Regions from separate parts of the Streptomyces sp. NPDC033131 genome, predicted to be linked through region 1. Evidence: riboswitches for the same ligand, from Rfam matches in the RefSeq annotation. Region 1 holds a riboswitch; each other region holds the start of a gene.
What was found. Region 1 has a riboswitch for cobalamin ahead of ACZ5XS_RS02750 (ribonucleoside-diphosphate reductase subunit alpha). Riboswitches for the same ligand answer to the same signal wherever they lie in the genome.
Positions count from the first base shown of each region.

Region 2: linked by a shared signal. The riboswitch ahead of ACZ5XS_RS09840 (ABC transporter substrate-binding protein) and the one ahead of ACZ5XS_RS02750 (ribonucleoside-diphosphate reductase subunit alpha) in region 1 are both predicted to bind cobalamin.
Region 3: linked by a shared signal. The riboswitch ahead of ACZ5XS_RS22355 (cobalamin biosynthesis protein) and the one ahead of ACZ5XS_RS02750 (ribonucleoside-diphosphate reductase subunit alpha) in region 1 are both predicted to bind cobalamin.
Region 4: linked by a shared signal. The riboswitch ahead of nicT (Nickel transporter NicT) and the one ahead of ACZ5XS_RS02750 (ribonucleoside-diphosphate reductase subunit alpha) in region 1 are both predicted to bind cobalamin.

Region 1 is NZ_JBVIPA010000001.1:614,672-622,051, reverse strand. Features, by position in the region: gene ACZ5XS_RS02770 (extracellular solute-binding protein) at 1-100, opposite strand, end outside; gene ACZ5XS_RS02765 (GntR family transcriptional regulator) at 521-1,285, shown strand; gene ACZ5XS_RS02760 (DUF3311 domain-containing protein) at 1,450-1,704, shown strand; gene mctP (monocarboxylate uptake permease MctP) at 1,701-3,311, shown strand; cobalamin riboswitch at 3,488-3,616, shown strand; gene ACZ5XS_RS02750 (ribonucleoside-diphosphate reductase subunit alpha) at 3,742-6,102, shown strand; gene ACZ5XS_RS02745 (ribonucleotide-diphosphate reductase subunit beta) at 6,102-7,115, shown strand; gene ACZ5XS_RS02740 (hypothetical protein) at 7,028-7,288, opposite strand.
Region 2 is NZ_JBVIPA010000005.1:232,752-240,131, reverse strand. Features, by position in the region: gene ACZ5XS_RS09870 (helix-turn-helix domain-containing protein) at 1-452, shown strand, start outside; gene ACZ5XS_RS09865 (YbaK/EbsC family protein) at 484-1,041, shown strand; gene ACZ5XS_RS09860 (cation diffusion facilitator family transporter) at 1,045-2,127, opposite strand; gene ACZ5XS_RS09855 (ArsR/SmtB family transcription factor) at 2,188-2,547, shown strand; gene ACZ5XS_RS09850 (4-hydroxybenzoate 3-monooxygenase) at 2,567-3,784, opposite strand; gene ACZ5XS_RS09845 (CoA-binding protein) at 3,866-4,273, opposite strand; cobalamin riboswitch at 4,349-4,541, shown strand; gene ACZ5XS_RS09840 (ABC transporter substrate-binding protein) at 4,606-5,622, shown strand; gene ACZ5XS_RS09835 (FecCD family ABC transporter permease) at 5,619-6,632, shown strand; gene ACZ5XS_RS09830 (ABC transporter ATP-binding protein) at 6,641-7,380, shown strand, end outside.
Region 3 is NZ_JBVIPA010000017.1:52,717-60,096, reverse strand. Features, by position in the region: gene cobN (cobaltochelatase subunit CobN) at 1-2,894, opposite strand, end outside; gene ACZ5XS_RS22360 (cobyric acid synthase) at 2,891-4,399, opposite strand; gene ACZ5XS_RS22355 (cobalamin biosynthesis protein) at 4,396-5,337, opposite strand; cobalamin riboswitch at 5,439-5,578, opposite strand; gene ACZ5XS_RS22350 (hypothetical protein) at 5,791-6,012, opposite strand; gene ACZ5XS_RS22345 (inorganic phosphate transporter) at 6,056-7,303, opposite strand.
Region 4 is NZ_JBVIPA010000027.1:42,781-50,160, reverse strand. Features, by position in the region: gene ACZ5XS_RS29550 (hypothetical protein) at 1-75, shown strand, start outside; gene ACZ5XS_RS29545 (hypothetical protein) at 72-848, opposite strand; gene thrS (threonine--tRNA ligase) at 1,180-2,418, shown strand; gene ACZ5XS_RS29535 (nucleoside hydrolase) at 2,464-3,426, shown strand; gene nicT (Nickel transporter NicT) at 3,437-4,558, opposite strand; cobalamin riboswitch at 4,587-4,788, opposite strand; gene ACZ5XS_RS29525 (ArsR/SmtB family transcription factor) at 4,869-5,252, shown strand; gene ACZ5XS_RS29520 (LAETG motif-containing sortase-dependent surface protein) at 5,412-6,356, opposite strand; gene ACZ5XS_RS29515 (glycoside hydrolase family 13 protein) at 6,642-7,380, shown strand, end outside.

The DNA of each region.
Region 1 (7,380 bases):
CGCTCTTGTCCGAGTCCCCGCTGCCGCTGTCGCCCCCGCACGCCGCGATGGAGACCATCATGCCCGCGATACCGATCGCGGCTGTCAGCTTGCGCTTCACGCCACCCTCCTCAGGGATGCCATAAACCCCCCTGCTCCCTGCGGTGAACGGCGTCGAACGCACCTACCGCCCATGGGGCCGGGACCTGGACCAATGGTGTAGACCAGTAGGGGGAGCTTGGCCCAGACCAATAGGGCTGTCAAGGGTGTTCCAGCAGGCTCCGGGCGTCCGTTGCGGTACCGAGATATGCAGGGACCTTTCATTCCGCAAGCGCCAGACAAGCGACAGATCGGACGGACCAGTTCCGGCGACCACCCGCGAGGGAAGGAGGCCTGGTGGACTAGACCAGCAGCGATCTCAGGGGTATACAGAGGAGATCACGCAGCGCGCGGGAGATCCCGGTACGCTGCCGTGCCACGATGTGAGCCGTGGCCGACGGGATGTCGGCCGCTTCGGCACCCGGAGCCGGGAAGGCAGAGCATGAGCACCGACGTCAGCAGTGCGGAGAACGAGGGTGGGGCGATCGTCCGTACCGCGCGCGTGCCCAAGTACTACCGCCTGAAGAAGCATCTGCTCGACATGACGGAGACGCAGTCGCCCGGCACCCCCGTGCCGCCCGAGCGCACGCTGGCCGCCGAGTTCGACACCTCGCGCACCACCGTGCGCCAGGCTCTTCAGGAGCTGGTCGTCGAGGGACGCCTGGAACGCATTCAGGGCAAGGGCACCTTCGTCGCCAAACCGAAGGTCTCGCAGGCGCTCCAACTGACCTCGTACACCGAGGACATGCGCGCCCAGGGCCTCGAACCCACCTCCCAGCTGCTCGACATCGGCTACATCACCGCCGACGACCGCCTCGCCGGCCTGCTCGACATCACGGCCGGCGGCCGGGTGCTGCGCATCGAGCGCCTGCGCATGGCCAACGGGGAGCCGATGGCCATCGAGACGACCCACCTCAGCGCGAAGCGCTTCCCGGCCCTGCGCAGGTCCCTGGTCAAGTACACGTCCCTCTACACCGCGCTCGCCGAGGTGTACGACGTCCATCTCGCCGAGGCCGAGGAGACCATCGAGACCTCGCTGGCCACCCCGCGCGAGGCCGGCCTGCTCGGCACCGACGTCGGCCTGCCGATGCTGATGCTGTCCCGCCACTCGCTGGACCGGCAGGGCGAGCCGGTGGAGTGGGTGCGGTCCGTCTACCGCGGCGACCGCTACAAGTTCGTCGCCCGCCTCAAGAGGCCCCAGGACTAGGGATTCCGGCAGGCATTCCCCTGCTGCCGAGGGCGGAAACAGCGCCGAGGGAGCACAGAACCACCACATACCGATATACGGACGAGGGCTTCCGCTCTCCTGACACCGTCGCCTAGATTGCCTGCGCATCGCACCGGTGATCAACGAGGGGACGGAGCCGCGGTATGTCCAATGCGCCTGAAATGAGACCACCGGTGGTGACACCGGTCCGCGTGGTCATCGCGCTCTGCCTCTTCGCCCCCTTCGTGGCCATGCTGTGGGTGGGTTCGTACGCGAAGACCGACCCCGCCTTCATCGGCATCCCGTTCTTCTACTGGTACCAGATGGCATGGGTGCTGATCTCCACGGCGCTCACGATGATCGCGTACAAGCTGTGGCGCCGTGACCAGAGCGGCCGTCAGGAAGGTGCCGACAAGTGAACGAGGGCGTGAACGGCGTCGCACTCGCCGTCTTCATCTTCTTCTTCCTGGCCGTCACCGTCCTGGGCTTCCTGGCCGCACGCTGGCGCAAGGCCGAGAACGAGCACAGCCTCGACGAGTGGGGCCTGGGCGGCCGGTCGTTCGGCACCTGGGTCACCTGGTTCCTCCTCGGCGGCGACCTGTACACGGCGTACACCTTCGTCGCCGTACCGGCGGCGATCTACGCGGCGGGCGCGGCCGGCTTCTTCGCGGTGCCGTACACGATCCTGGTCTACCCGCTGATCTTCACGTTCCTGCCGCGCCTGTGGTCGGTCTCGCACAAGCACGGGTACGTGACGACCTCGGACTTCGTGCGCGGCCGCTTCGGCTCGAAGGGCCTGTCCCTCGCCGTGGCCGTGACCGGCATCCTGGCGACGATGCCGTACATCGCGCTCCAACTGGTCGGCATCCAGGCCGTTCTCGACGTGATGGGCGTCGGCGGTGGCGAGGACACCAACTGGTTCGTCAAGGACCTGCCGCTGCTGATCGCCTTCGGTGTACTCGCGGCGTACACCTACTCCTCGGGGCTGCGCGCGCCCGCGCTGATCGCGTTCGTGAAGGACACGCTGATCTACATCGTCATCGCGGTGGCGATCATCTACATCCCGATCAAGCTGGGCGGGTTCGACGACATCTTCGCCTCGGCGAACGAGAAGTACACCGCCGCCAAGGCGGGCGGACTGGTCCCGCCCGAGGCCGGCCAGTGGACGTACGCGACCCTCGCGCTCGGCTCCGCACTGGCGCTGTTCATGTACCCGCACTCGATCACGGCGACGCTGTCCTCCAAGAGCCGTGAGGTGATCCGCCGCAACACCACGATCCTGCCGCTGTATTCGCTGATGCTGGGGTTGCTCGCCCTGCTCGGCTTCATGGCCATCGCGAGCGGTGTCGACGTCGCCAACCCGCAGCTGGCCATCCCTCAGCTGTTCGAGAACATGTTCCCGGACTGGTTCGCGGGCGTGGCCTTCGCGGCGATCGGCATCGGCGCGCTGGTGCCGGCGGCGATCATGTCGATCGCGGCCGCGAACCTTTTCACCCGCAACATCTACAAGGACTTCATCAAGCCGGACGCCACGCCGGCGCAGGAGACCAAGGTCTCCAAGCTGGTGTCCCTGCTGGTGAAGGTCGGCGCGCTGGCCTTCGTCCTCACCATGGACAAGACGGTCGCCATCAACTTCCAGCTGCTCGGCGGCATCTGGATCCTGCAGACCTTCCCCGCCCTGGTCGGCGGCCTGTTCACGCGCTGGTTCCACCGCTGGGCCCTGCTCGCCGGCTGGGCGGTCGGCATGATCTACGGCACGGTCGCCGCGTACGGCGTGGCCTCGCCGACGCAGAAGCACTTCGGCGGCTCGTCCAAGGAGATCCCCGGCATCGGGGAGATCGGCTACATCGGCCTGACCGCGTTCCTCCTCAACGTCGCCGTCACGGTGGTCCTCACCTTCGTCCTGAAGGCGCTCAAGGCCCCCGAGGGCATCGACGAGACGTCCCCGGCGGACTACACGGCGGACGCCGGCGACCCGGGCGTCCAGGTGGAGCTGCCGCCGGCGACCGCGGGCACCACGCACTGAGTCGTACGTCAGCACGGGCCGCCGGAGTGATCCGGCGGCCCGTCGTCGTTTCCCCGCCTGCCTCCGACGGCCGCGAGGGGACGTCGAGGAGATCACTCTCCACACCGACCAGTTGACACTCCGAAACCGGCGCGACACAACATATGGGGGTGCTGTCGCCGCCCGGCACAAGATGTATGCTCATGCTCGCTGTCGTCGCAGGGGAATCCGGTGCGAATCCGGAACTGTCCCGCAACGGTGTACTCATGCGCGTAAATACGGGCACGAGAGTCAGTCCGAGGACCTGTCGACAGCGCGCCCGGCCATCAGGTCCGGGTGCCATGACGTCCGGGCCTCGTGGAATGGGCCGGCTGGACGCGACGCCGCGTGCGCTCGTGTGCTGCCGCCTGCCCTCCGCAGGGCCCCCGTGCCGAGCGAGGGAGAGCCCCACGTGACCATCGCGCCAGCAGATCCGGCTTCAGTGACCCCGGTGGCCGACGACGGTCCCGGGACCGTGTTGCTGCGGACCCTGACCGAGCTGACCGCCGACCTCCCCGACGCCGACCCCGGCCGGGTCGCCGCCGCCGCGCTCCGCGGCCGGTCCGCGCGGGCGGATGGGACGGAACTGCGCGAGCTGGCCACCGAGGCGGCCGCCGGCCTCATCTCGGAGGACCCCGCCTACTCGCGGCTCGCCGCCCGCCTGCTGACCGTCAACATCCGCGCGGAAGCCGCCTCCCAGGGCGTCACGTCCTTCAGGGAGTCGGTCGCGGTGGGCCACCGCGAGGGCCTCATCGCGGACCGTACGGCCGAGTTCGCACGGGTCCACGCCGACCGCCTCGACGCCCTGGTCGACGTGCACGCCGACGACCGGTTCGGCTACTTCGGCCTGCGCACGCTGCACAGCCGCTATCTGCTCCGGCACCCGATCACCCGCCGGGTGATCGAGACGCCGCAGCACTTCATGCTCCGGGTGGCGTCCGGGCTCGCCGAGGACGACACGGTCAGGGCTCTCGACGAAGTCGCCGCGCTCTACCGGCTCATGAGCCGTCTCGACTACCTCCCCTCCTCCCCCACCCTCTTCAACTCCGGCACCCGGCACCCGCAGATGTCGTCCTGCTACCTCCTCGACTCCCCGAAGGACGAGCTGGACTCCATCTACGACCGCTACCACCAGGTCGCGCGGCTCTCCAAGCACGCGGGCGGCATCGGCATCGCCTACTCCCGCATCCGCTCCCGGGGCTCCCTGATCCGCGGCACGAACGGCCACTCCAACGGCATCGTCCCGTTCCTGAAGACCCTCGACGCCTCGGTCGCCGCCGTGAACCAGGGCGGCCGGCGCAAGGGCGCCGCCGCGGTCTACCTGGAGACCTGGCACTCCGACATCGAGGAGTTCCTGGAGCTGCGCGACAACACCGGTGAGGACGCCCGCCGTACGCACAACCTGAACCTCGCGCACTGGGTCCCGGACGAGTTCATGCGCCGTGTGAACGCGGACGCGCAGTGGTCGCTGTTCTCCCCCGCCGACGCGCCGGAACTGGTCGACCTGTGGGGCGAGGAGTTCGACGCCGCCTACCGCGAGGCCGAAGAAAAGGGCCTCGCCCGCAAGACCATCCCGGCCCGCGACCTCTACGGCCGCATGATGCGCACCCTCGCGCAGACCGGCAACGGCTGGATGACCTTCAAGGACGCCGCCAACCGCACGGCCAACCAGACGGCCGAGCCGGGTCATGTCGTGCACTCCTCCAACCTCTGCACGGAGATCCTGGAGGTCACGGACGACGGGGAGACGGCGGTCTGCAACCTGGGCTCGGTGAACCTCGGCGCGTTCGTCGACCGGACGGCCGGGGACATCGACTGGGACCGCCTCGACGAGACCGTCCGCACCGCCGTCACCTTCCTCGACCGCGTGGTCGACATCAACTTCTACCCGACCGAGCAGGCGGGCCGCTCCAACGCCCGGTGGCGCCCGGTGGGCCTCGGCGTGATGGGCCTCCAGGACGTCTTCTTCCAGCTGCGGCTGCACTTCGACTCGCCACAGGCCCGTCAGCTCTCCACCCGCATCGCCGAGCGCATCATGCTCGCCGCGTACGAGGCCTCCGCCGACCTGGCCGAGCGCAACGGCCCGCTGCCGGCCTGGGACAAGACCCGTACGGCCAAGGGGGTTCTGCATCCCGACCACTACGACGTCGAACTGACCTGGCCGGAGCGCTGGGCGGCCCTGCGGGCCCGCGTCGCCGTGACCGGCATGCGCAACGCCCTGCTCCTCGCGATCGCGCCGACCGCCACCATCGCGTCGATCGCGGGTGTCTACGAGTGCATCGAGCCGCAGGTGTCCAACCTGTTCAAGCGCGAGACCCTGTCGGGCGAGTTCCTCCAGGTCAACTCGTACCTGGTGGACGAGCTGAAGCGGCTCGGCGTCTGGGACGCCCGCACCCGTGAGGCGCTGCGCGACGCCAACGGCTCGGTACAGGACTTCACCTGGATCCCCGCGGACGTACGGGCGCTGTACCGCACGGCGTGGGAGATCCCGCAGCGCGGCCTCATCGACATGGCGGCGGCCCGGACCCCGTTCCTGGACCAGTCCCAGTCCCTGAACCTGTTCCTGGAGACGCCGACCATCGGCAAGCTCTCCTCGATGTACGCGTACGCCTGGAAGTCGGGCCTGAAGACGACGTACTACCTGCGCTCGCGCCCGGCGACCCGCATCGCCCGCGCGGCCCGGTCCGCCGCCGCCCCCGTCCAGCAGCCGGCCCCCGAAGAGGCCGTCGCCTGCTCCCTGGAAAACCCCGAGTCCTGCGAGGCCTGCCAGTGATGACCAGCGAAGCCAAGAACCTGCTCGACCCGGGCTTCGAGCTGACCCTGCGCCCCATGCGCTACCCGGACTTCTACGAGCGCTACCGGGACGCCATCAAGAACACCTGGACCGTCGAGGAGGTCGACCTCCACTCGGACGTCGCCGACCTCGCGAAGCTCACGCCGGGCGAGCAGCACATGATCGGCCGGCTGGTCGCGTTCTTCGCGACGGGCGACTCGATCGTCGCGAACAACCTCGTGCTGACCCTGTACAAGCACATCAACTCCCCCGAGGCGCGGCTGTACCTCAGCAGGCAGCTCTTCGAGGAAGCGGTCCACGTCCAGTTCTACCTGACCCTCCTGGACACCTACCTGCCCGACCCACAGGACCGGGCTGCCGCCTTCGACGCCGTGGAGAACATCCCCTCCATCCGCGAGAAGGCCGAGTTCTGCTTCAAGTGGATCAACGAGGTCGAGAAGCTGGACCGGCTGGAGACCAAGGCCGACCGCCGCCGCTTCCTCCTCAACCTCATCTGCTTCGCCGCGTGCATCGAGGGCCTGTTCTTCTACGGCGCCTTCGCGTACGTCTACTGGTTCCGCAGCCGTGGTCTGCTGCACGGTCTGGCCACCGGGACCAACTGGGTCTTCCGGGACGAGACGATGCACATGAGCTTCGCCTTCGAGGTGGTCGACACCGTCCGCAAGGAGGAGCCGGAACTGTTCGACGACCTGCTGCGGCAGCAGGTCGTCGACATGCTCAAGGAGGCCGTCGAGGCGGAGCTCCAGTTCGGGCGGGATCTGTGCGGTGACGGCCTCCCGGGCATGAACACCGAGTCCATGCGCCAGTATCTGGAGTGCGTCGCCGACCAGCGCCTCACCCGCCTCGGCTTCGCCCCGGTCTACGGCTCGGAGAACCCGTTCTCCTTCATGGAGCTCCAGGGTGTTCAGGAGCTGACCAACTTCTTCGAGCGGCGTCCGTCGGCGTACCAGGTCGCGGTGGAGGGCACCGTGGACCTGGACGAGGACTTCTGATCCTCGTGGTCCTCACGGGCCTCCCGGCCTTCCTGGGCCTCCTGGGCCTCCCTGATCTGACGGTCGACGCGCCGGTCGTGCGCGAGACCGATCACTGACGGGAGGACCAGGAGGACCAGGATCCCGAGGACGGTGAGCATTCCGATCAGGCCTTCTGTCTGTGTCGCGTTCATGGACACCACTGTCCCGCAGGACACTCCTGACAAACAGTGGCAGGACTGCCGTGGACCCTCGATTTACTGCCAGTTTCGAGGCACACTGGCAG
Region 2 (7,380 bases), on a different contig from region 1:
TCCAGATCGAGCAGTCCCGCACCAACCCCAGCCTCGGCACGGTCGTCAAGATCGGCGACGCGCTGGGGATCAGCATCACCACCCTGCTCGACTACGAACAGGGGCCGACGGTCCGGGTCGTCCCCGCCGAGCAGGCCGTACGGCTGTGGCACACGGACGCAGGCAGCTACAACCTCCTCCTCGCCGGCACCGAGGCCCCCGGCCCGCTGGAGATGTGGGAGTGGCGGCTGATGCCGGGCGAGAACAGTTCCTCCGACCCGCACCCCACCGGCACCGCCGAACTGCTCCACGTCACCGAAGGCGAACTGACCCTCACCGTGGACGGCGTGGAGTACCGCGTCCCGGCGGGCGCGACCGCCTCCTTCGAGGCCAACACCCCGCACACGTACGGCAATCAGGGCGACGTTGCGATGCGGATGCTGATGGCCGTCTCCGTCCCGCCCGTGCACTGAGACGGCCGTACGGCTTTGTTAGCGTGCGGCCATGGACGCACCCATCGGTCACTTCGACCGCGCCACTCCCGCCCCCGACTGCCTCGACGAGCTGACCGGCCCGGTCGCCGACGCCGTACGCCGCTGGAGCGGCAGCGTCCCCGCCGAGCAGATCGTCTACGTCGACACCGACCCGCGGTGGGCCGACACCGCCGTCTTCGTGGAGCACTACGGGCGCGACCTGCTGGAGCAGTCGGCGAACTGCGTGGTCGTCGCGGGCAAGCGCGGCGGCGAGAGCACCCTGGCCGCGTGCGTCGTGCTCTCCACCACCCGGGTCGACGTCAACGGCGTCGTCCGCCGACAGCTCGGCGCCCGCAAGGCCTCCTTCGCCTCGATGGACACGGCGACGGGTCGAACCGGCATGGAGTACGGCGGCGTCACCCCGATCGGACTGCCCGAGGGCTGGCCCGTGCTGGTGGACTCCGCCGTCGTCGAGCTGCCGTACGTCCTGGTGGGCAGCGGACGGCGGCGCGGCAAGCTGCTGGTGCCGGGGAAGGCGTTCGAGGAGCTGCCGGGCGCGGTGGTGCTGGAAGGGCTGGGGGTCGCCTGACGCTCAGGCCGCCCCGTGGTGGGCGAGGGCGTGGTGAGGATCCGCCTCGCCCGGCACCGGTGCCGGGTCCGCGTGCACCAGGGCCGCGGTGAGGCGCGGGACGGCGTGCAGCAGGGCGTGTTCGGCGTCCACGGCGATGCCGTGCGCCTGGCGTACCGTGGCCTCGCCGTCCACCACGACCGCCACCTCGGCGCGCAGCCGGTGCCCGATCCAGCGCAGCCGCAGCTCGCCCACCTCCCGGACCCCGTCTACCTCCCGCAGGGCCTGCTCGGCGCGGTCCACCAGCGCCGGGTCGACGGCGTCCATCACCCGCCGGAACACCTCGCGCGCCGCGTCCCGCAGCACCAGGGTGATGGCGGCCGTGATCGCCAGTCCGACGATGGGGTCGGCCAGTTGCCACCCCAGGGCCGAGCCGCCCGCGCCCAACAGCACGGCCAGGGACGTGAATCCGTCCGTACGGGCGTGCAGACCGTCCGCGACCAGCGCGGCCGAGCCGATGTCACGGCCGACCCGGATCCGGTATCGGGCCACCCACTCGTTGCCCGCGAAACCGGCCAGCGCGGCCACCGCGACCGCCGGCACGTGCTCGACGGGCCGCGGATCGAGCAGCCGGTCCATCGCCACCCAGCCCGCGAAGGCCGCCGACGCGGCGATCGTCAGCACGATCACGATGCCCGCGAGGTCCTCGGCGCGGCCGTAGCCGTAGGTGAAGCGGCGGGTCGCCGCGCGCCGGCCGAGCACGAACGCGATCCCGAGCGGCACGGCGGTCAGCGCGTCCGCGGTGTTGTGCACCGTGTCGCCGAGCAGCGCGACCGACCCGGAGACGGCCACCACGAACGCCTGCGCCAGGGCCGTCGCGCCCAGCACCGCCAGCGAGATCCACAGGGCCCGCATGCCGCGGGCCGAGGACTCCAGGGCGGAGTCGAGCTTGTCGGCACTCTCGTGGGAGTGAGGGGTGAGGAGGTGGGTGAGGCGGCGGCGCAGGCCGGAGGGCGGGTGGTGGTGAGGGGCGTCGTGGTGATGGCCGTGGCCGTGGTCGTGGTGGTGTCGGTCGTGCCCGTGGTCGTGGTGGTGTCGGTCGTTCACGTGGGTCCCCTTCCGGCGTGCGGAGTGGACGCGCGACGCCCACGACGCCATTATGTGCGTATGAGCGCACGCATGCACCTGTCACCTGCGAACGATGCGCACCCGCGCACCCCGGGCGAGGAGCAGTTCGCGCTCGCCGCCGAGCTGCTCGCCCTGCTCGGCGACCGGACCCGCCTCACCCTGCTGCACGCGCTGGTCGCGGGAGAGGCCGACGTCACGACGCTCACCAAGGCGTGCGGGGCGGCCCGGCCGGCCGTCAGCCAGCACCTGGCCAGGCTGCGGCTGGCCGGCCTGGTGAACACGCGCAAGGAAGGCCGCCGGGTGGTCTACAGCCTGCCCGACGGCCATCTGCGCCGACTGGTGGACGAGGCGCTGAACGTGGCGGACCACCGGCTCACCGACCGGCCGCCGCACGACTGACGCACCCGGCCCGGCCGGATCAGTACGCGGTGGCCGTGCCCAGATACTGCTCGGCGAAGGCCGCCCCGGCGGCGGGCGAGGTGAACAGACGGCGGAGCCGGGCGAAGGTGGTGCCCGCGCGGTAGGGGTCGCCCGACGAGGTGCCGTGGTAGACCTCGGAGAGCCACTGCGAGAACTCCTGGTAGTCCCACACCCGCCGCAGGCACGCCTCCGAATAGCCGTCCAGGCCGGACTCGTCGCCGTGGGTGAGGTACCCGGCGAGGGCGTCGCCGAGGAGGAAGGCGTCGTGCAGAGCGAGGTTCATGCCCTTCGCCGCGATGGGGGCGGTCAGGTGGGCGGCGTCCCCGGCCAGGAAGAGCCGGCCGAACACCATGGGTTCGACCACGTGACTGTGCATGTCCAGGACGCGCTTCTCGATCAGCCGCCCCTCGGTGAGCGGACCGAGGCCCGTGGCCGCGAGCCGCTCCTGGAGCTCGGACCAGACGCGTTCGTGCGACCAGTTCTCCGGGTCGTCGCCGGGCGGGCACTCCAGGTAGTACCGGGTCACCTCGGGGCTGCGGGCCATGTGCCCGGCGAAGCCGTTCGGATGGATGCCGAACACGACACAGTCGTTGGACGGAGGCGCCTCGGCGAGCAGCGCCAGCCAGCCGATGCCGTAGTCGTGCCGGGAGATGTGCGCCTGCTCGGGCAGGGCGCCACCGCTCACCCCGCGCCCCCCGTCGCACCCCGCGACGAAGTCGCACGCGACGACCTCCCGCTCGCCCGACTCCGCCGGGACGTAGGACACCGAGGGATGGTCGGTGTCCAGGTCGTGCAGCCGGACGCCCCGCACACCGAACCGCACCTGCCCGCCGCGCACGTCCGCGTACTCGCGCACCAGGTCCGTCACCAGCAGCGGCTGCGGATAGACGAAGTGGTGAGTCCCCGTCAGCTCGACGTACGAGAAGCGGAAGCGCTCACCGCCGAAGCGGAACTCGCACTCGGTGTGGAGCTGCGCGCGCTGCAGCAGGGTGTCCACGAGACCGCGCTGCTGGAGCCCGCGCACGGCCCACTCCTCGATGACGCCCGCCCGCGGCCGCTGCTCGATGAACTCGCGCGTCTCCGTCTCCAGGACCAGGCAGTCGACGCCGGCGGCCCGCAGGATGTTGCCGACGGTGAGCCCGGCGGGCCCGGCGCCCACGACGACGACCGGAAAGCGTTGCGGAGCACCGGAGTCGGGGGAAGGGGTGGAGGTCACCCGAACATTATGTCGGTGCGTCCCGGAGCGATTCGCGGATCGTGGACGGACGCCGCGGGCAGGTGGCGGCGAGAGCGTCCGTCAGCCCAGGCGGGGGATCTCGATCGCCGGGCAGCGGTCCATCACCATCTCCAGGCCCGCGGCCCGGGTGCGGTCGTACGCGGCCTCGTCGATGACCCCGAGCTGGAACCAGACCGCCTGCGCACCCCTCGCCACCGCCTCGTCGGCGACCGCCCCGGCGAGGTCGCTGTTCACGAACACGTCCACGACGTCCACGTCGAAGGGGATGTCCGCGAGCGAGGCGTACCCGCGCTCCCCGTGGACGGTCTCCGCCTTGGGATGCACCGGGACGACCCGCTTGCCGTAGCGCTGGAGCACCTCGGCCACGCCGTACGCGGCGCGCTGCCGGTTCGACGACAGGCCGACCACGGCCCAGGTGTCGCCGAGCCCGGTGAGGATCTTGCGGACCGTTGCCTCGTCGCCGTACACCGTGGGTCTCCCTGGGGCTCGTGAACGCTCTGACCTCTGGCACAACAGCGCGCCGCGACCGGTGATTCCCCTCCGTGATAGCTTGCCGGGGCCAGTCGAACCCATGACACGTGGGTCAGGGAATCCGGTGCGAATCCGGAGCTGACGCGCAGCGGTGAGGGTGACGGGCGGGGCCTCGGCCACTGGACGACGCGTATGTCGTCTGGGAAGGCGCCCCGACCGGACGATCCCGAGTCCGAAGACCTGCTGGCGGCCCTCGCGGTGACATACGGCGGGGGAGCACCGTACGACCGGGCTCCGCGTTCGAGCCCTCGACGATCGAGGACCACTCCGTGCAGACAGCACGCCTTGCCCTTCCCTCCGCCCTGCTCACGGCCGGATCCCTGCTCCTGACCGGCTGCGGCGACGCCGCCACCACCGATGCGAAGGCCGCCGTCAGCCTCGACAACTGCGGCCGTACGGTGCGGGTCGAGGCCCCGCCCGAGCGGGCCGTCTCCCTCAACCAGGGCACCACCGAGATCATGCTCTCCCTCGGGCTGGCCGACCGGATGGCGGGCACGGCGACCTGGACCGACCCCGTGATGAAGGGCCTGGAGAAGGCGAACGCCACCGTGGAGCGGATCGCCGACAACAACCCCTCCTTCGAGCGCGTCCTGGACGCCGAGCCGGACTTCGTCGCCGCCTCCTTCGTCTCCACGCTGGGGAAGGGGGGAGTGGCCTCGCGCGAGCAGTTCGAGAAGCTGGGCGTGCCCACCTACGTCTCCCCGTCCGACTGCGCCGGCAAGGACAACTCCGGCGACGGGGACGGCGCACGCTCCGAGCCCCTGACCGCCGAGGCCGTCTACGGCGAAATACGGGACCTCGCCGCCGTCTTCGGGGTGAGGGAACGGGGCGAGAAACTCGTCGGGCAACTCGAGGCGCGGATGACCAGGGCGACCGCCGGCATCGACGCCTCCGACGTGACCCTCCTGTACTGGTTCGCCAACTCCGAGTCGCCCTACATGGCGGGCTGCTGCGGCGCTCCCGGCGTCATCACCCGCTCCCTGGGTGCCAGGAACGTCTTCGACGACACGCACGACGAATGGCCGCAGATCAACTGGGAGACGGTCGCCGACCGCGACCCCGACGTCCTCGTCATCGGCGACCTGACCCGCAAGTCGCAGACCGCCGAGTCGGCCCGGAAGAAGATCGCCTTCCTGGAGTCCAACCCGGTCACCAGGAACATGACCGCCGTCCGGCACCGGCGGTACGTCCAGCTCAGCGGGCAGGCCATGAACCCGACCATCCGCACGATCGAGGGCGTGGAGAAGGTCGCGGCGGGCCTGCGCGACTTCGGGCTCGTGAAGTGACCGCCCGGGCGGTCCTGCTCGGTGCGGCCGGGACGGTCCTGCTGTGCTGCTCCCTCGCCCTCGCCATCACCATCGGCCCGGCCGACATCGAGGTCGCCGACGTGTGGTCCGTCGTCGCGGCCCATCTGGGCCTCGGAACCTCGGAGTTGACACCGATCCGGGACGGCATCGTGTGGCAGCTCAGACTGCCGCGCACGCTCCTCGCGGCCGTGTGCGGCGCCGGACTCGCCGTGTGCGGGGCGGTGATGCAGTCGCTGCTGCGCAACCCGCTCGCCGACCCCTTCGTCCTCGGAGTGTCCTCGGGCGCGTCGACCGGGGCCGTGCTGGTGGTCGTGCTGGGCGTCGGCGGGGGCGCGGTGTCCGTCCCGGCGGGCGCGTTCCTGGGCGCCCTGGTGTCCTTCGCGCTCGTGCTGTTCCTCAGCCACACGCTCGGCGGCAGCACCGACCTGGTGGTCCTCGCCGGCGTCGCCGCCATGCAGCTCTTCTCCGCTCTGACCTCGTTCATCGTGATGACCGCGGCCGACGCCGAGACCACCAGGGGCGTCCTCTTCTGGCTCCTCGGCTCGCTCGGCGGGGCGGGCTGGACCGACGTGTGGGTGTGCTTCGCCGTCCTGGCCGTGGCCCTGGTGGTCTGCCTGTCGTACGCCCGCACCCTCGACGCCTTCGCCTTCGGGCAGGACGCGGCGGCCGCCCTCGGGGTGTCGGTGGCCCGCACCCGTCTGGTGCTGCTGTGCGTCACGGCCCTGCTCACGGCCGCGCTGGTCAGCTCGGCCGGCGCCATCGGCTTCGTCGGCCTGGTGCTGCCGCACGCCGCCCGCGCCCTGGTCGGCCCGGGCCACGCCCGGCTGCTGCCGGTCACCGCGCTGGCCGGGGCGGTCTTCCTGGTGTGGGTCGACACGCTGGCCCGCACGGTTCTCGACCCGCAGGAGGTGCCCGTGGGTGTGGTGACGTCCCTGATCGGAGTACCGGCCTTCGTGGCGGTGCTGTACCGGACGCGGAGGGTGCGGTGAAGGAGACCGTGCGCACGGCATCCGACGTGCCCGGCGCCACGGCCACGGGCGGCCTGCGCGCCGACCGCGTGAGCCGTCGAGCCGACGGTCGCCTCATCCTCGACGGCGTCACCCTCGCGCCCGACCAGGGCTCCACCGTCGGCCTCCTCGGCCCCAACGGCTCCGGCAAGTCCACACTGCTGCGCGTGCTGGCCGGCCTGCTCGGTCCGAGCGCCGGTGTCGTCACGCTCGACGGCACGCCCCTGGCCGGCCTGCCCCGCCGCGAGGTCGCCCGGCGCCTCGCCGTGGTCGAGCAACAGGCCGACACCCAGGTCGAGTTGACGGTCCTGGACGTCGTACGACTCGGCCGGGTCCCGCACCGCCGCGCCTGGACGCCCGCCGCCGCCCACGACGAGCGGGCCGTTCGGTCGGCCCTGGACCGTGCCGGGCTCGGCGACCGCGCCGACCAGCCCTGGCACACCCTGTCGGGCGGTGAGCGCCAGCGGGTCCAGATCGCCCGCGCGCTCGCCCAGGAGCCCCGCGAACTCCTCCTCGACGAACCCACCAACCACCTCGACATCCACCACCAGCTCGACCTGCTGTCCCTGGTCACCGCCCTCCCGGTCACCACCGTCGTCGCCCTGCACGACCTCAACCTCGCCGCGATGTACTGCGACCGGGTGGTCGTCCTGCACACCGGCCGGGTCGTGGCGGGCGGTACCCCGGGCGACGTCCTGACCGAGCGGCTCATCGCCGAGGTGTACGGAGT
Region 3 (7,380 bases), on a different contig from region 1:
TCGTCGGCGTGCGCCTTCACGAAGTTCACCTCGGCCGGCTCGTCCAGCTCGGCCACCGCGCGCACGGCGTCGTCGATCAGCCCGACGACGTGCGGGAACGCGTCCCGGAAGAAGCCGGAGATGCGGACCGTGACGTCGATGCGCGGGCGCCCGAGTTCGGCCGGCGGCACGACCTCGAAGCCGGTCACGCGGCGCGAGGCGTCGTCCCAGACGGGGCGGCAGCCCAGCAGCGCCAGGATCTCCGCGATGTCGTCACCCTGGGTGCGCATGGCGGACGTGCCCCACACCGTCAGGCCGACGGACTTCGGGTACTCGCCGGTGTCCTGGAGGTACCGCTGCACGAGCGAGTCGGCGAGGGACTGCCCGACCTCCCAGCTCAGCCTGGACGGAATGGCCTTGGGGTCGACCGAGTAGAAGTTGCGGCCGGTCGGGAGGACGTTGACGAGCCCGCGCGTCGGCGAACCGGACGGGCCCGCCGGGACGTAACCCCCGTCCAGCGCCTTGAGGATGTGCCCGATCTCGTCGGTGGTCTTCTCCAGCCGGGGCACGACCTCGTTGCAGGCGAACTCCAGCACGGCGACGGCGTCGGGCAGTTCGGTGCCGATGACCTCCCGTACGAGAGGTGCGCTCTCGGCCACGGCCCACCCGCGTGCCTCCATGCCCTCGGCGAACCGCCGGCACAGCTGCTCCAGCAGGTCGATGGCGTCGGCGGCCGAGCGGGACGGGCCCTCGACGAGGTCCGTCAGCTCCACCGGGACCTTGACCGGCGCCCCGGGCTCGGCCAGCAACTCCTTCTCGACGAGCCCGAAATGTGTCGCGAGGCAGGCCCGCAGCCCCGGCAGCGCGTTGGCCTGCCCGCCCCACACCTGCGAGGCCCGCAGTACGGCGAGCACGAGGTTCACGCGCGGCTCACCGACCGGACCGCCACCGAGAATGTGCAGCCCGTCCCGGATCTGCACGTCCTTGATCTCGCACAGATAGCCGTCGATGTGCATGACGAACTCGTCGAACGCGTCGTCGTCCGGCTGGTCGTCGACGTGCAGGTCGTGGTGCAGTTCGGCCGCCTTCACCAGCGTCCAGATCTGCGCGCGCACGGCCGGCGCCTTCGTCGGGTCCAGGTCGGAGACGAGCGCGTACTCGTCGAGCAGCTGCTCCAGCTTGGCGAGGTCGCCGTAGGTGTCCGCGCGCGCCATGGGCGGGACGAGGTGGTCGACGACGGTGGCGTGCCCGCGGCGCTTGGCCTGGGTGCCCTCGCCGGGGTCGTTGACGATGAACGGGTAGATGAGCGGCAGCTCCCCGAGGACGGCGTCCGGAGCGCACCCCCCGCTGAGCCCGAGCCCCTTGCCCGGCAGCCACTCCATCGTGCCGTGCTTGCCCATGTGCACGACGGCGTCGGCGCCGAAGCTGTTCTCCAGCCACCGGTAGGCCGCCATGTAGTGGTGCGAGGGCGGCATGTCCGGGTCGTGGTAGATCGCGATCGGGTTCTCGCCGAAGCCGCGCGGCGGCTGGATCATCACGACGACGTTCCCGAACTGGAGGGAGGCGAGCACGATGTCGTCCCCGTCGACGTACAGACTGCCCGGCGGCTCGCCCCACGCCTCCAGCATGCCGTCCCGCAGCTTGGGGTCGAGCGTGTCGAACCACGCCCGGTAGTCGGCCAGCGGCACCCGCGCGGGCGCGGCGGCGAGCTGCTCCTCGGTGAGCCATTCGACGTCGTGGCCACCGGCGTTGATGAGCCGGTGGATCAACTCGTCGCCGTTGTCGGGATGCCCTTCGACGACGTACCCGGCGTCCCGGAGCGAGTCCAGGACGCGGATCGCCGAAGCGGGCGTGTCCAGTCCCACGGCGTTCCCGACCCGGGAGTGCTTGGTCGGATAGGCGGTGAAGACGAGCGCGAGCTTCTTGTCCTGGTTCGGCTTGTGCTTCAGCACCGCGTGCCGTACGGCGATCCCGGCGACCCGCGCGGCCCGCTCGGGGTCGGCGACGTACACGGGAACGTCGTCCGGGCCCTGCTCCTTGAAGGAGAAGGGGACCGTGATCAGCCGCCCGTCGAACTCCGGGATCGCGACCTGCATCGCCGCGTCCATGGGGGAGAGGGCGGCGTCGGACTCCTCCCAGGCGCTCTTCGAGGAGGTCAGGCACAGGCCCTGCAGCACGGGGATGTCGAGGTCGGCGAGCGCCCCGATGTCCCAGGCCTCCTCGTCGCCTCCGGCCGAGGCCTGCGAGGCGTGCGCGCCGCCGGCGGCGAGGACGGTGGCGACGAGGGCGTCGGCCTTCCCGAGGATCTCGTACAGCCCGGAGTCGGCGCCGCGCAGCGAACCGCAGTAGACGGGCAGGGCGTTGGCGCCCTTCGCCTCGATCGCGTCGCACAGCGTGTCCACGAAGGCGGTGTTGCCGCTGAGGTGGTGGGCGCGGTAGAAGAGCACGCCGATGCTGGGGCGGCCCTCGACGAACGCGCGCTCCCCATGGACGCCGTACTCCGGCATCTTCTGCGGCTCGACGAACCCCTCACCCGTCAGCAGCACGGTGTCCGACAGGAACCGCGCGAGCTCGGTGAGGTTGGCGGGCCCGCCCTCGACGAGGTACCGCAGCGCCTCGGCCACCACACCCGCAGGCACGGACGACTCGGCCATGAGCTCCGCGTCGGGCACGGTCTCACCGCCGAGCAGGACGGTCGGAATGCCCGAGGCCTTGAGAGCGGCGAGCCCGTCCTCCCAGGCACGCTTGCCGCCGAGCAGCCGTACGACGGCGATGTCCGAGCCCTCGAGGAGCCCCGGCAGTTCCTCCGCGACATCGACCCGGGTCGGATTGCCGATCCGGTACGAGGCATCGGAGGCGGCCCGGGCCGCCAGCAGATCCGTGTCGGCGGTCGACAACAACAACACTGTGCTCATGCGGGCGCTCCCGGTGGAATGAAAGGCAGTCCTTGCGGCGCGCCGGACTCGATGAGCCGCCACAGCGCGTCCGTGTCCGCGTGCTGTTCGATCAGGTCGCCGAGCCGGTCGAGCTGCTCCTCGCGCAGCGCGGCGAACGAGGTGTCGGCCGCCGGCACGAAACGGCGGCCCGCGGCAGCCGCCACCTCGCGCAGGAAGGCCCGCCGGAAGCCGTCCGACTCCAGCGAGCCGTGCCAGTGGGTGCCCCAGGTGCCCCCGACCCGACAGCCGTCGAGGAACGGGTCACCGCCCCCGATCTCGGCGACCCCGTGATGGATCTCGTACCCCTCGACCTGCTCGCCGAGGGCCTCGCCGACGGGCCGGGTGAGGGTCTTCTCGCGGGCGAACCGCACCCGGACGGGAAGGAGCCGGAGCCCTTCGACATGCCCCTGCCGGCTCTCGACCTCGTCCTCGATGTGCTCGCCGAGGACCTGGAAGCCGCCGCAGATGCCGAGGATGGGCCTTTGTTCGGCGGCCCTGCGGACGAGAGCGTCGGCCAGCCCCCGCTCCCGCAGCCACTCCAGGGCCCGGACGGTCCCCCGGGTCCCGGGAAGGACCACGAGGTCGGCGTCGGCCAACTCCTCCGGCCGGTCCACGAACCGCACGACGACACCCGGCTCGGCGGCCAGCGCGTCGACGTCCGTGAAGTTGGACATCAGCGGAACCGCGCAGACGGCGACCCGCAGCACGTCCTCGCCGACCGGCGGGGCCACGACCGACTCCCTGACCGTCCCCCGCAGGGAGACCCGCAGCCCGTCCTCCTCGTCGATGCCGAGCCCGTGCCGGAAGGGCAGGACACCGTAGGTGTGCCGCCCGGTGAGCGAGTGCAGCATGTCGAGGCCGGGTTCGAGCAGGGACACGTCCCCGCGGAACTTGTTCACGAGGAACCCCGCGACGAGCGCCTGGTCCTCCGGTGAGAGCAGCGCGACGGTCCCGAAGAAGGAGGCGAAGACGCCCCCGCGGTCGATGTCACCGACGACGAGCACGGGCAGCCCGGCATTCCGGGCGATCCCCATGTTGACGATGTCGGTCCGCCGAAGATTGATCTCGGCGGGGCTGCCGGCCCCCTCACAGATCACCGCGTCATACGTGCCCCGCAACTCGGCGAGACAGTCGAGAACGGTCCCGAGAAGCTTCTGCTGCCGCCCCCCGTGATAGCCCCGCGCGCTGAGCTCGCCGACCGGCTTCCCGAGCAGCACGACCTGACTGCTCTGCTCACCGCCCGGCTTGAGCAGCACGGGGTTCATGAGTGTGGTCGGCTCGACCCGGCAGGCCTGCGCCTGCATGGCCTGGGCCCGCCCGATCTCGGCCCCTTCGCGCGTCACGAACGAGTTGAGGGACATGTTCTGCGCCTTGAACGGCGCGACCTTGACCCCTTGCCGCACCAGCCACCGGCAGATCCCGGCGGTGACGACACTCTTGCCGGCGTCGGAGGTGGTGCCGGCGACGAGAAGACCACCGCTCATCGGATACGCCCCCTGGTGAGAAACCGCCCGGCGACACTGACGCCGAGAGCCAGCAGGCCGACGCGCCGGGACAGCCGTACGGCCCGCTCGATGTCGGGTGTGGTGACGGCACGCCCGTCCCCGTTGAGTACGGGCCGGTGCTCCACCCGCCCCGCATAGGACAGGGTTCCGCCGAGCCGTACCCCGAGCGCCCCGGCGAACGAGGCTTCCACGGGGCCGGCGTTGGGACTCGGATGCTTCGCGGCGTCCGCCCGCCAGGCCCGTACGGCCCCTTGCGGATCCGGCCCCGCAAGCGCGGCCAGCACCGCGGTGAGTCGCGCTCCCGGCCACCCGGCGAGATCGTCGAGCCGCGCGGAAGCCCACCCGTAGCGCCGGTACCGGGGCGACTTGTGCCCGACCATGGCGTCGAGGGTGTTCACGGCCCGGAAACCGAGCAGCCCGGACACCCCGCCCACAGCTCCCCACACCAGCGCCCCGACCACCGCGTCGGACGTGTTCTCGGCAACGGACTCCACGACCGCCCGGGCGATCCCGTCGGCGTCGAGGGCCTGCGGGTCCCGTCCGCACAGGTGCGGCAGCCGGGCCCGCGCGCCGTCGACGTCCCCGGCCTCCAGCGCCCGCCCGATGACCCGGGCCTCCCGCGCGAGCGAAGTCCCCCCGACGGCGGCCCAGGTGGCGGCACCGGTCAGCGCGACGGAAGCGGCAGGTGACGTACGGACGGCCCGAACAGCAAGGCTTCCCAGGGCGACAGCACCCCCGGCACACACGACGGCGTGCAGGGCGCCCCACCCCCGGTGGTCCCGCCACAACACCCGTTCCACGGCACCCGCGGCCCGCCCGAACCCGGCGACCGGATGCCCACGGCGTGGATCGCCGAGCAGGAGGTCACCGAGAAGGCCGGCGGCGGCGCCGTACGCGAAAACGCGATCGGCACGCATGAACTCAGCCGACCGCTGTCACAGACAGGTCGCTGGGGTTGAACCTCGAACGGCAGCCGCGCATGGCGATATGTCCTCACTCAGGGTGTCCACGCCCTGGTTCGACGAGATCGGCGGTGAGAGTTCCTGGCTCCCGGGGGTTCCTACCCCGGTGACAGTGGCGGGACCGCGCCGGACTCACACCGGCTTCCTCTCCTACCGCCGTACATGGCTCGGGCAGTCCACCATGGGGTTGGAAGGGCCGTCAACTCGCTGTTGACCTGCGGGAGCGGAGTGTGCTGAGGCCCACATCGGGCGGTGCGGCGGGGCGCCCCACGGCACCCCGATCGGCCGGAATTCCCCTCGGGCGGGCATCGTCCGACGAACCGGCGGGGTGGGTCGCAAAAGCCCGCCCTGCCCGGACCGCTGATGAGGCGACCGGAGCAGGACGGGCCGGAAAGTGCGCGCGAGCCCTCAGGCCACGATCAGGTAGATCCCGTACCCCACGGCCGCCGCACAAGCCGCGAAGCACGCGTACGCGCCCGTGAGCGCCACGGCGGCCGTGTCACCCTGCGCGGCAGCCCGCTCGCGGCGGGACAGGCCCACGATGCCGAGGGTGAACAGGGCCACGAGGGCCACGGTGATCAGGAGGCTGATGCCGAAGACGGATCCGAGGGCCGCCCAGTCGATCTTCATGCTGGTTCTTCCTTCGTGCCGGTGGGTGCCTGGGTGGCGGGGCTCAGACGGTGGTCGCGGCCGACGGGGCCGCGGGGTCGGCCGCGGTGGCCGGGGCCGGGATGGTGGCCGTGAGGTCCTCGGTCACCGTGCCGCCGACGGGAGGCGGCGTCACGGCGGCCATGGCCGTGGTGACCACGCCGGCCGGCTCCTCGGTGTCGTTGACGTTCGTGTGGTCGACGACCTCGCGGCGCGAGAGCTTCCAGATCGCGGCGCTGGAGGTGATGAGGAAGACGGCTACGAGGGCCGTGCCCCAGGCGCCGAAGCCGGTCACGTACTCCGCGAGCGCGCCCACCAGGGCCGCGGCGGGCAGGGTCAGGCCCCACGCCACGAACATGCGGGTCGCGGTCGACCAACGGACCACGCCGCCCTTGCGGCCGAGGCCGGCGCCCATCACCGAGCCGGAGACGGAGTGCGTGGTGGAGAGGGAGAAACCGAGGTGGGAGGAGGCCAGGATGACCGTGGCCGCGCTGGTCTGGGCGGCGAAGCCCTGCTGCGGCTGGAGGTCGGTCAGGCCCTTGCCCATGGTGCGGATGATGCGCCAGCCGCCGAGGTAGGTGCCGAGCGCGATGGCGATACCCGCGCTGAGGATGACCCACATGGGCGGGTCGGAGTCGGGGGCGACGGCGCCGCCGGCGACCAGGGCGAGGGTGATGATGCCCATCGTCTTCTGGGCGTCGTTCGTGCCGTGGGCCAGGGAGACCAGGCCGGCGGAGGCGATCTGGCCGGAGCGGTAGCCCTTCGCGGCGGCCTTGCCGTCGGCCTTCTTGCCGAGGGAGTAGGACAGTCGCGTGGCCAGCATCGCCGCCAGGCCCGCCACGATCGGAGCGGCGATCGCCGGGATCAGAACCTTGGTGACCAGGACGTCACCGTGCACGCCGCCGAAACCGGCCGAGGCGATGGTGGCGCCGATGAGGCCGCCCATGAGGGCGTGCGAGGAGCTGGAGGGGAGCCCGACCAGCCAGGTCAGCAGGTTCCAGAGGATCGCGCCGACCAGGGCGGCGAAGATGACCTCGGGACGGATGCCGGTCTCGTCGACGAGACCCTTGGAGATCGTGTTGGCGACCTCCACGGAGAGGAAAGCGCCTACAAGGTTGAGCACGGCGGACATCGCCACCGCGACCTTGGGCTTGAGCGCACCGGTCGAGATGGTGGTGGCCATCGCGTTGGCGGTGTCGTGGAAACCGTTCGTGAAATCGAACGCGAGTGCGGTTACTACCACAATCGCGAGGATCAGCGAGAAGTTTTCCATTTACCCAGGCAATCGTTCGAGGTCATTGGCCAGATGAACGTAGGTAACCTGGGTGAACGGAAGATGAACTGAGCAGG
Region 4 (7,380 bases), on a different contig from region 1:
GCGGTGAAGCGGTACCGGGAGATCACCGGGGACGGTCTGAGGGAGTCCAAGGAGGCGGTCGACCGGCTGGTCTAGATCTCCGCCCGGCCGTGCTTGTGGACCTCCGCCAGACGCCGCGCGCCCAGGTCCACGGCCGCCCCGGTGACGTCGGCCGACACGTCGCCGAGACCGCCGTGGGTGAGGCCGATCGCGTCGGCGCCGACGCGGACGACGGCGACGTCCAGGGTGAGCAGGACCGGTTCGCCGTTCAGCGTGGCGCCGGACACGGTGACCCGCAGACCTTGACGGGCGTCCCCCACCTCCGGCAGCCCCGCGTCGGTGACCTGGACCTCGGTCACGTTGCCCTGGGCGGTCGTCGACGTGAACCGCGCGCACTTCTGCGGCAGGGTCTTCAGCCAGGCCAGACTCCGGTCCACGTCTGCCGGCCTCTGGGTGACGACCTGATAGCGCAGCTGGGAACCGTTCCACACGTCGTCGAGGCCGATCACCGCGCGGGGGCGGGTGTCCGCGCCGAACAGCTCCTCGGTGTAGAGAACGTCGAGCAGGCGCCGGCATTCGGGCCACTCCGCCGTCGCCTTCAGCAGCCCGTCGTGCCAGGTCGCGGACCCCTGCGTAGGAGCCCAGGACTCGCCGAGATCGACCTCCGTGACGAGGGCGGCCTGCGCCTGCGCCTGGGTGAGGCCGGCGGGCGACGGGGCGGCGGACGTCACGGGTGCGCTGGTCGAGCGCCCGTAGTCCGGCTTCTGGGCGGTGGGCGGCGTACTGAGGGCGGAGCAGCCGGCCGTACCGGCCAGGGCACTCAGACTGACGGCGCAGGCGGCGAGCGCGCGGGCCGGGGGCGGGGTCATCGGGGGGGTGCCTCCTTGAGGCCGTCCAAGATCGAGTACGCCCTCCTACGGCACCATCAGCTCCGCCCTCCCACCAGCGAGCCGGGCCGTACGGGTGAGCGGGCCCGGCGCCGGGGCCGGCGCGGGCCCCGAAAACCGATCGCCCGGCTCCCCACCCCCTTGTTACCGTCCCCCCATGCAGCGCGCCCACGTAGTACTCGTGTCTCTCACGACGACGCCGGAGAGTGTCCCGGCGCGCTGACAGCTGACCCAGTCGAAAGCCCCGGGGCGAGTGCCCCGGGGCTTTTTCGTGCGGGGGCTCGCCGCCGGTCACCGTGAGGAGACGACCGCCATGACCACCATCTGCGGACCGCACGACCACCGCCGGCTCGGCCGGGAACTCGGCCTGTTCGACACCGACCCGCTGATGGGCGCGGGCCTGCCGTACTGGCTCCCCGACGGGGCCGTCGTCCGGCACACCCTGGAGGAGTACGTCCGGGAGGCCGAACGCGCCGCCGGCTACCGGCACGTGTACTCGCCGGTCCTCGGCAAACGCGAGCTGTACGAGATCTCGGGGCACTGGTCGCACTACAGCGAGGACATGTTCCCGCCGATGGAGCTGGGCGCGGAGGAGGTCGTGCTGCGGCCCAGCCTGTGCCCCCACCACGCGCTGATCTACCGCTCCCGCTCCCACAGCTACCGTGAACTGCCTTTGCGGATGGCGGAGTTGGGCGGCATGTACCGCTCCGAGCCGTCCGGGGTGCTCGGCGGCCTGACCCGGGTCCGGGCCATCCAGCTCAACGACGCGCACATCTTCTGCACCCTGGACCAGGCCGTGGACGAGGCCCGGGACGCCCTGGAACTGATCGGCCGCGCGTACGCCGATCTCGGCATCCGCCCCGCCCGATACCGGCTTTCCCTGCCCGGCGAGGGCGGCAAGTACGTCGCCGACCCGGCTCTGTGGCGACGGGCCACCGCGCTGCTGCGGGAGGTGCTCGACGCCTCGGGGATCCCCTACGAGGCCGTCGAGGGCGAAGCCGCCTTCTACGGCCCCAAGATCGACGTCCAGATCACCGACCCCGCCGGCCGCGAGAGCACCCTCTCCACCGTCCAGATCGACTTCCACCAGCCCGAACGCTTCGACCTGCACTACATCGGCGCCGACGGCGCGAAACACCGGCCGGTCATGGTGCACCGCAGCATCATCGGCAGCGTGGAACGGGCGGTCGCGCATCTCCTCGAGCAGCACGGCGGCGCGTTCCCGGCGTGGCTCGCGCCCGTGCAGCTGGTGGTGCTGCCGGTCTCGGACGCACAGGAGGAGCGGGCCCACGAGGTCGTCCGGCAGGCTCTGGCGCGGGGGCTCCGGGCGGAAGTCCACGGCCCCGGCGACGGCACCCTCGGCGCCCGGATCCGGGCGGCGCGGCTCGTGCCGTACCAGGCGGTGATCGGGGAGCGGGAGGCCGACGGTGACCTGGCGGCGCCGCGGCTGCGGGACGGGAACCGTCCGGGGGCGATGCCGGTCGGTGAGCTGCTGGACCGGATCGCCGCCCGGGTCGGTGATCGCGGGACCGGACTGTGGGCGGCTGCGTAAGGTCGCTGTCGTAACCCGTCGTAGCCCGGAGAGAGGAACCCAGCCGTGACCGGTCAGCCCATCCCGGTGATCATCGACTGCGACACGGGCGTCGACGACGCCCTGGCCCTGCTGTTCGCCGTACGCCACCCCGCGCTCGACGTGCGGGCGGTGACCTGCGTGGCCGGGAACACCGACGTGGACGGGGTCGTCCGCAACACCCTGACCGTGCTGGAGCAGGCCGGGGCCGGTGACATCCCGGTCGCGCGGGGTGCCGAGCGCCCGCTGATCGAGCCGGTGCGGACGGCGCGGCACGTGCACGGCGAGGACGGGATGGGCGACCTGGGGCTGCCCGCGCCGACCCGCCGGCCGGTCGACGTGGACGCGGTGACGCTGCTGCGGCGGGAGATCCTCGCCTCGCCGACGCCGGTCACCCTCATCCCCATGGCGCCCCTGACGAACATCGCGCTGCTGCTGCGCACCCACCCGGAGGTCGTGCGCAACATCGAGCGGATCGTGTTCATGGGCGGCGCGGTGACGACCGGGAACGCCACGGCGGTCGCGGAGTTCAACGTGTGGCACGACCCGGAGGCGGCCGCGATCCTGCTCACCGCCGGGGTGCCGATCACGATGTACGGCCTGGACGTCTTCAAGCAGGTCCTCGTCCCGGCCGGGGACGTCCAGCGGCTGCGCGCGAGCTCGGAACCCCGCCTCCGGCTGGCCGGCGAACTCCTCGCCCACCGCGACCCGGCCACCTCCGGCGACCCCACCCCCACCGGCGGCCTCGGCGACGCGGGCGCGGTCTGCGCGGTCGTCGACCCGGGCGGCATCACCACCGAACGCCTCCCGGTCGAGGTGAGCCTGGCCCCGGGCGCCACCCGGGGCCAGACGATCGTCGACCGGCGCCCCCGCCCCGGCGAGTCCGAGATCCACGAGGGCACCCGTGAACAGCGGCTGGTGGACGTGGCGTTGAGCGTGGACGTGGAGCGGTACGTGAAGCTGTGGCTGACGACGGTGGAGGGCGTCTAGGGGCCAGGGTCTAGCGGGTTTCCGCCGCCGGCCGTACCGCCCACCGCTGTTCCACCTTCGCGAGCCGCCAGTAGCCGATGGCCGCCGCCCACACCACCACGAACAGGCCGACGATGACGTAGCCGACGCTGTCGAGGTTGATGTCGGCGATCCAGGTGGTGACCGTGTCGCTCAGGTCGAGCTTCTCGTGCAGGACGCCGACGAGTTCGATGGTGCCGATGAAGAAGGCGACGGCGATGGACAGGCCGGTGATCGTGAGGTTGTAGAAGACCTTGCGGACCGGGTTGGAGAACGCCCACTGGTAGGCGAAGTTCATGAACGTCCCGTCGAGGGTGTCGAACAGGCTCATGCCGGCGGCGAACAGGAGGGGCAGGGAGAGGATCGCGTACCAGGGCAGGCCGGCCGCCGCGCCCGACCCGGCCATCACCATCAGGGTGACCTCGGTCGCGGTGTCGAAGCCGAGGCCGAAGAGGAAGCCGAGCGGGTACATCTGACCGGGCCGGGTGATGGACTTGGTGAGGCGGCCCAGGATGCGGTTCATGAATCCCCGCGAGTCCAGGTGCTGTTCGAGCTCCTTCTCGTCGTAGGCGCCCGCCCGCATCGCCTTGAACACCTTCAGGATGCCGAGCAGGGCGGCCAGGTTGAGGGCGGCGATGAGGTAGAGGAACGTGCCGGAGATCGTCGTACCGAGGACGCCGAGCACCTGGTGGGTGCCGGAGTCCTCGTTCATGACCTTTCCGGCGAGCTGGGTGCCGCCCGCGATCAGCAGGGCGAGGAGCACCACCACGCTGGAGTGGCCGAGCGCGAACCAGAAGCCCACCGACACCGGGCGCTTGCCGTCGGCCATCAGCTTGCGGGTGGTGTTGTCGATCGCGGCGATGTGGTCGGCGTCGAAGGCGTGCCGCATGCCGAGGGTGTAGGCGGTGATGCCGAGGCCGATACCGAAGGCCTTGTCGCCGACCTCGTAGTGCCCGGGGACGACGAGGAGGAACAGGATTCCGAAGGCGACGACGTGCAGTGCGGCGACGGCCGACATGAGGCCGGCGGTCTTGAGGGTGTCCTCGCGGCGCCACTTGAAGGACGTCGGGGCGGGGACGGGCGCAGACTTCTGGGCAGGCTTGGGCAGGGTCATCCGGTCACGCTCCAGCACCTCGTGGATCAACTCGTGAGATGCCGTGGCCGGTCTCCTGGCTTACGGGTCGTACGTGTCCGTTCCTGCCTTCCCGGTCGTGCTCGACCAGTGGCCCGGCTGGCGCCGGACGGGACGGAAACTCCCCGATCACAGTGGCGAGGGCCGCTCCGGCATGGACCCCCTGAGGGGTCGTCACCGGCTTCCCGAGCACCACGGCCCGCCCACCGTAGGGTTGCAGGCGGTCTCCTGCATAGCTGCGTACCTGCGCAGGTATGGAAGATCACATGGGGGTGCCTGCGAGGATGGCGGCATGCATCTCGTTCCGGCCGACCGAGCGGATCGCCGAACCATCGACGGGCATCGGGTGTGCGACGCGATCGCCGCGATCGGCGATGCGGGTCATGTACGCACCTGGGCCGACCGCTTCTCCCTGCTCGCCGATCCCAAGCGGCTCGCGCTGCTGCTCGCCCTGCACCGGACCGGCCCGCTGGCCGTATCCGACCTGGCGATCGCCACCGGCATGAACGACCCCGCCGTGTCGCAGGCACTCAGGCTGCTGCGGGCGGCGGGTGTCGTGGAGGGCGAGAAGGAGGGAAGGATCGTGCGCTACCGGGTGGTGGACGCCGACATCGCCTCGCTGCTGAAGCAGTGTGCGACCAGCCCGTCTGGGGGTCCCCCCTCTGGGGGATTTTGAGGACGAGGCCCTTCGGGCCGAAGCGGGGTCTGGGGGCGCAGCCCCCAGGGACGGGACGGGAAGGGGCGGCGGGGGCGAATCCCGTGTCCTCAGCCCGAAGCCGGACGCCGGCCGGGCTGAAACAGCCCGACCGGCGCCGACCACACCGACTGCGCCTGATTACGAGCGGGCGGCCTTGCGACGCCGCGTCGCCAGCACGATGCCCGCACCGCCCGCGAGCAGCACCGCCGCACCGATGGCGATCGGCCCGGTCGCGCTGCTGCCACCGGTCTCCGCGAGGTTGTCGCCGCCGCCGTTCGGGGTGGCGGCGGGAGCGGTGGTGGACTCGGAGGCAGACGGGCTCGGGGCCTCGGTGGACGGCGAGGGGGACTCGGCGGGGGGCTCCGTCGCCGGGGGAGTCGTCTCCTCCGCCGGCGTCGAGGGCTCGGTGGCCTCCGGGGTCGACGGGGTCGGCGTCGGGGTGGCCGGCGGCTCGGACGGAGCCGTCGTGCAGTCCTTCGTGCCGCCGTTCCAGGCAGCGATCAGCTTGTCCTTGATGACCGGGCGGTCCGGACCCTTGGGCAGGTCGCCGTGGACGAAGCCGTCATCGGAGTCGAGGACGCCGTCGAACTTGACCGCGCCGCGGTAGAGGTCTATCTGCGCGAAGCAGCCCGCGTCCGGCACCGCGATGTCGAGGGTGTCGGTCTGGCCCGGCTTGACGGTCACCGTGTCGAAGTCGACGAAGACCTGCTCGCCGGAGGTGCCGAAGGTGGCGCCGTGGGCGAGGTAGGAGGCCAGGGAGGCCGTGCACGTGCTGGCGTCGCCGGCCGTGCGGACCTTGATGTGGACCTTGCCGTCGTCGGTCGGCTTGAGGTTCTGGTCGTCGACCTTGACCGAGTCGTAGAAGCTCGTGCCGTCCAGCGAGAACTGGCAGCGGTCGGTCCCGGTCTCCGTGCCCGCGCCGGTGCCGGGCTTGTAGGTGCCGCCGGAATTCCAGCCGTCGCCACCGGGCGTGCCGGTGGCCCAGGCGCCGGAAGCGGCGGCGACGGAGGCGGAACAAAGGACGAGTGCCGCGGCGCCCGTCCCCAGCAGGCGGCGCGCGGTGACACGTCTGACTGTCGACATGCGGATCCCATCGGATGTGTGTGAGGGGTGGTGAAGTGCTTTGCAGCAGCTCTGAGAAACACTGGGCTCATTGGTCACATGCGCCACAGTGTTCGCACATCGTGGATCTCCCAGCGGAACGCTGTCAACCTGCGGATATGCAGAGGGAGTTCAGGACTCCCTCACAATTCCGACACACAGGGAATGAACCGCTCCGGACGGCGTTCGAGTTCGCTTTCCCGACAATGTGGACAGATACCTGAGTACCGTTGCCACCGTCACGACCGCCACGAGGGAGAACGCCGCGTGACCGACGCGAACCCCGAGCACCGACTCCACCTTCCCGACCTGTCCTCCAGGAACCCCGACTGGTGGCGGCAGGCCGTCGTCTACCAGGTCTACCCCCGCAGCTTCGCCGACGCCGACGGCGACGGGCTCGGTGACCTGCGCGGGATCACCCGGCGTCTGAACCACCTCGCCGCACTGGGCGTCGACGCCCTGTGGCTCAGCCCCTTCTACCCCTCCGAACTCGCCGACGGCGGCTACGACGTCGCCGACCACCGGGACGTCGACCCCCGCCTGGGCACCCTCGACGACTTCGACGCGCTGGCCGCCGAGGCCCACCGCCTCGGCCTCAAGGTGATCGTCGACCTCGTCCCCAACCACACCTCCCACCGGCACGCCTGGTTCCGGGAAGCCCTCGCCGCGGCTCCCGGCTCGTCCGCCCGCGACCGCTACGTCTTCCGCGACGGCCGTGGCGGCCACGGCGAACTCCCGCCCACCGACTGGCAGTCCGTCTTCGGCGGCAGCGCCTGGAAACGGGTGCCGGACGGCCAGTGGTACCTGCACCTGTTCGCCCCCGAACAGCCCGACCTGAACTGGGACAACGAGGAGGTCCGCGCCGACTTCCGCACCACCCTGCGCTTCTGGTCGGACCGCGGGGTCGACGGCTTCCGCGTCGACGTCGCCCACGCCCTCGCCAAGGACCTGGAGGAACCGCTGCGCGACCTCGGCGCCCCCGAGCTCAGCAGCGAGGAGGCGCTGC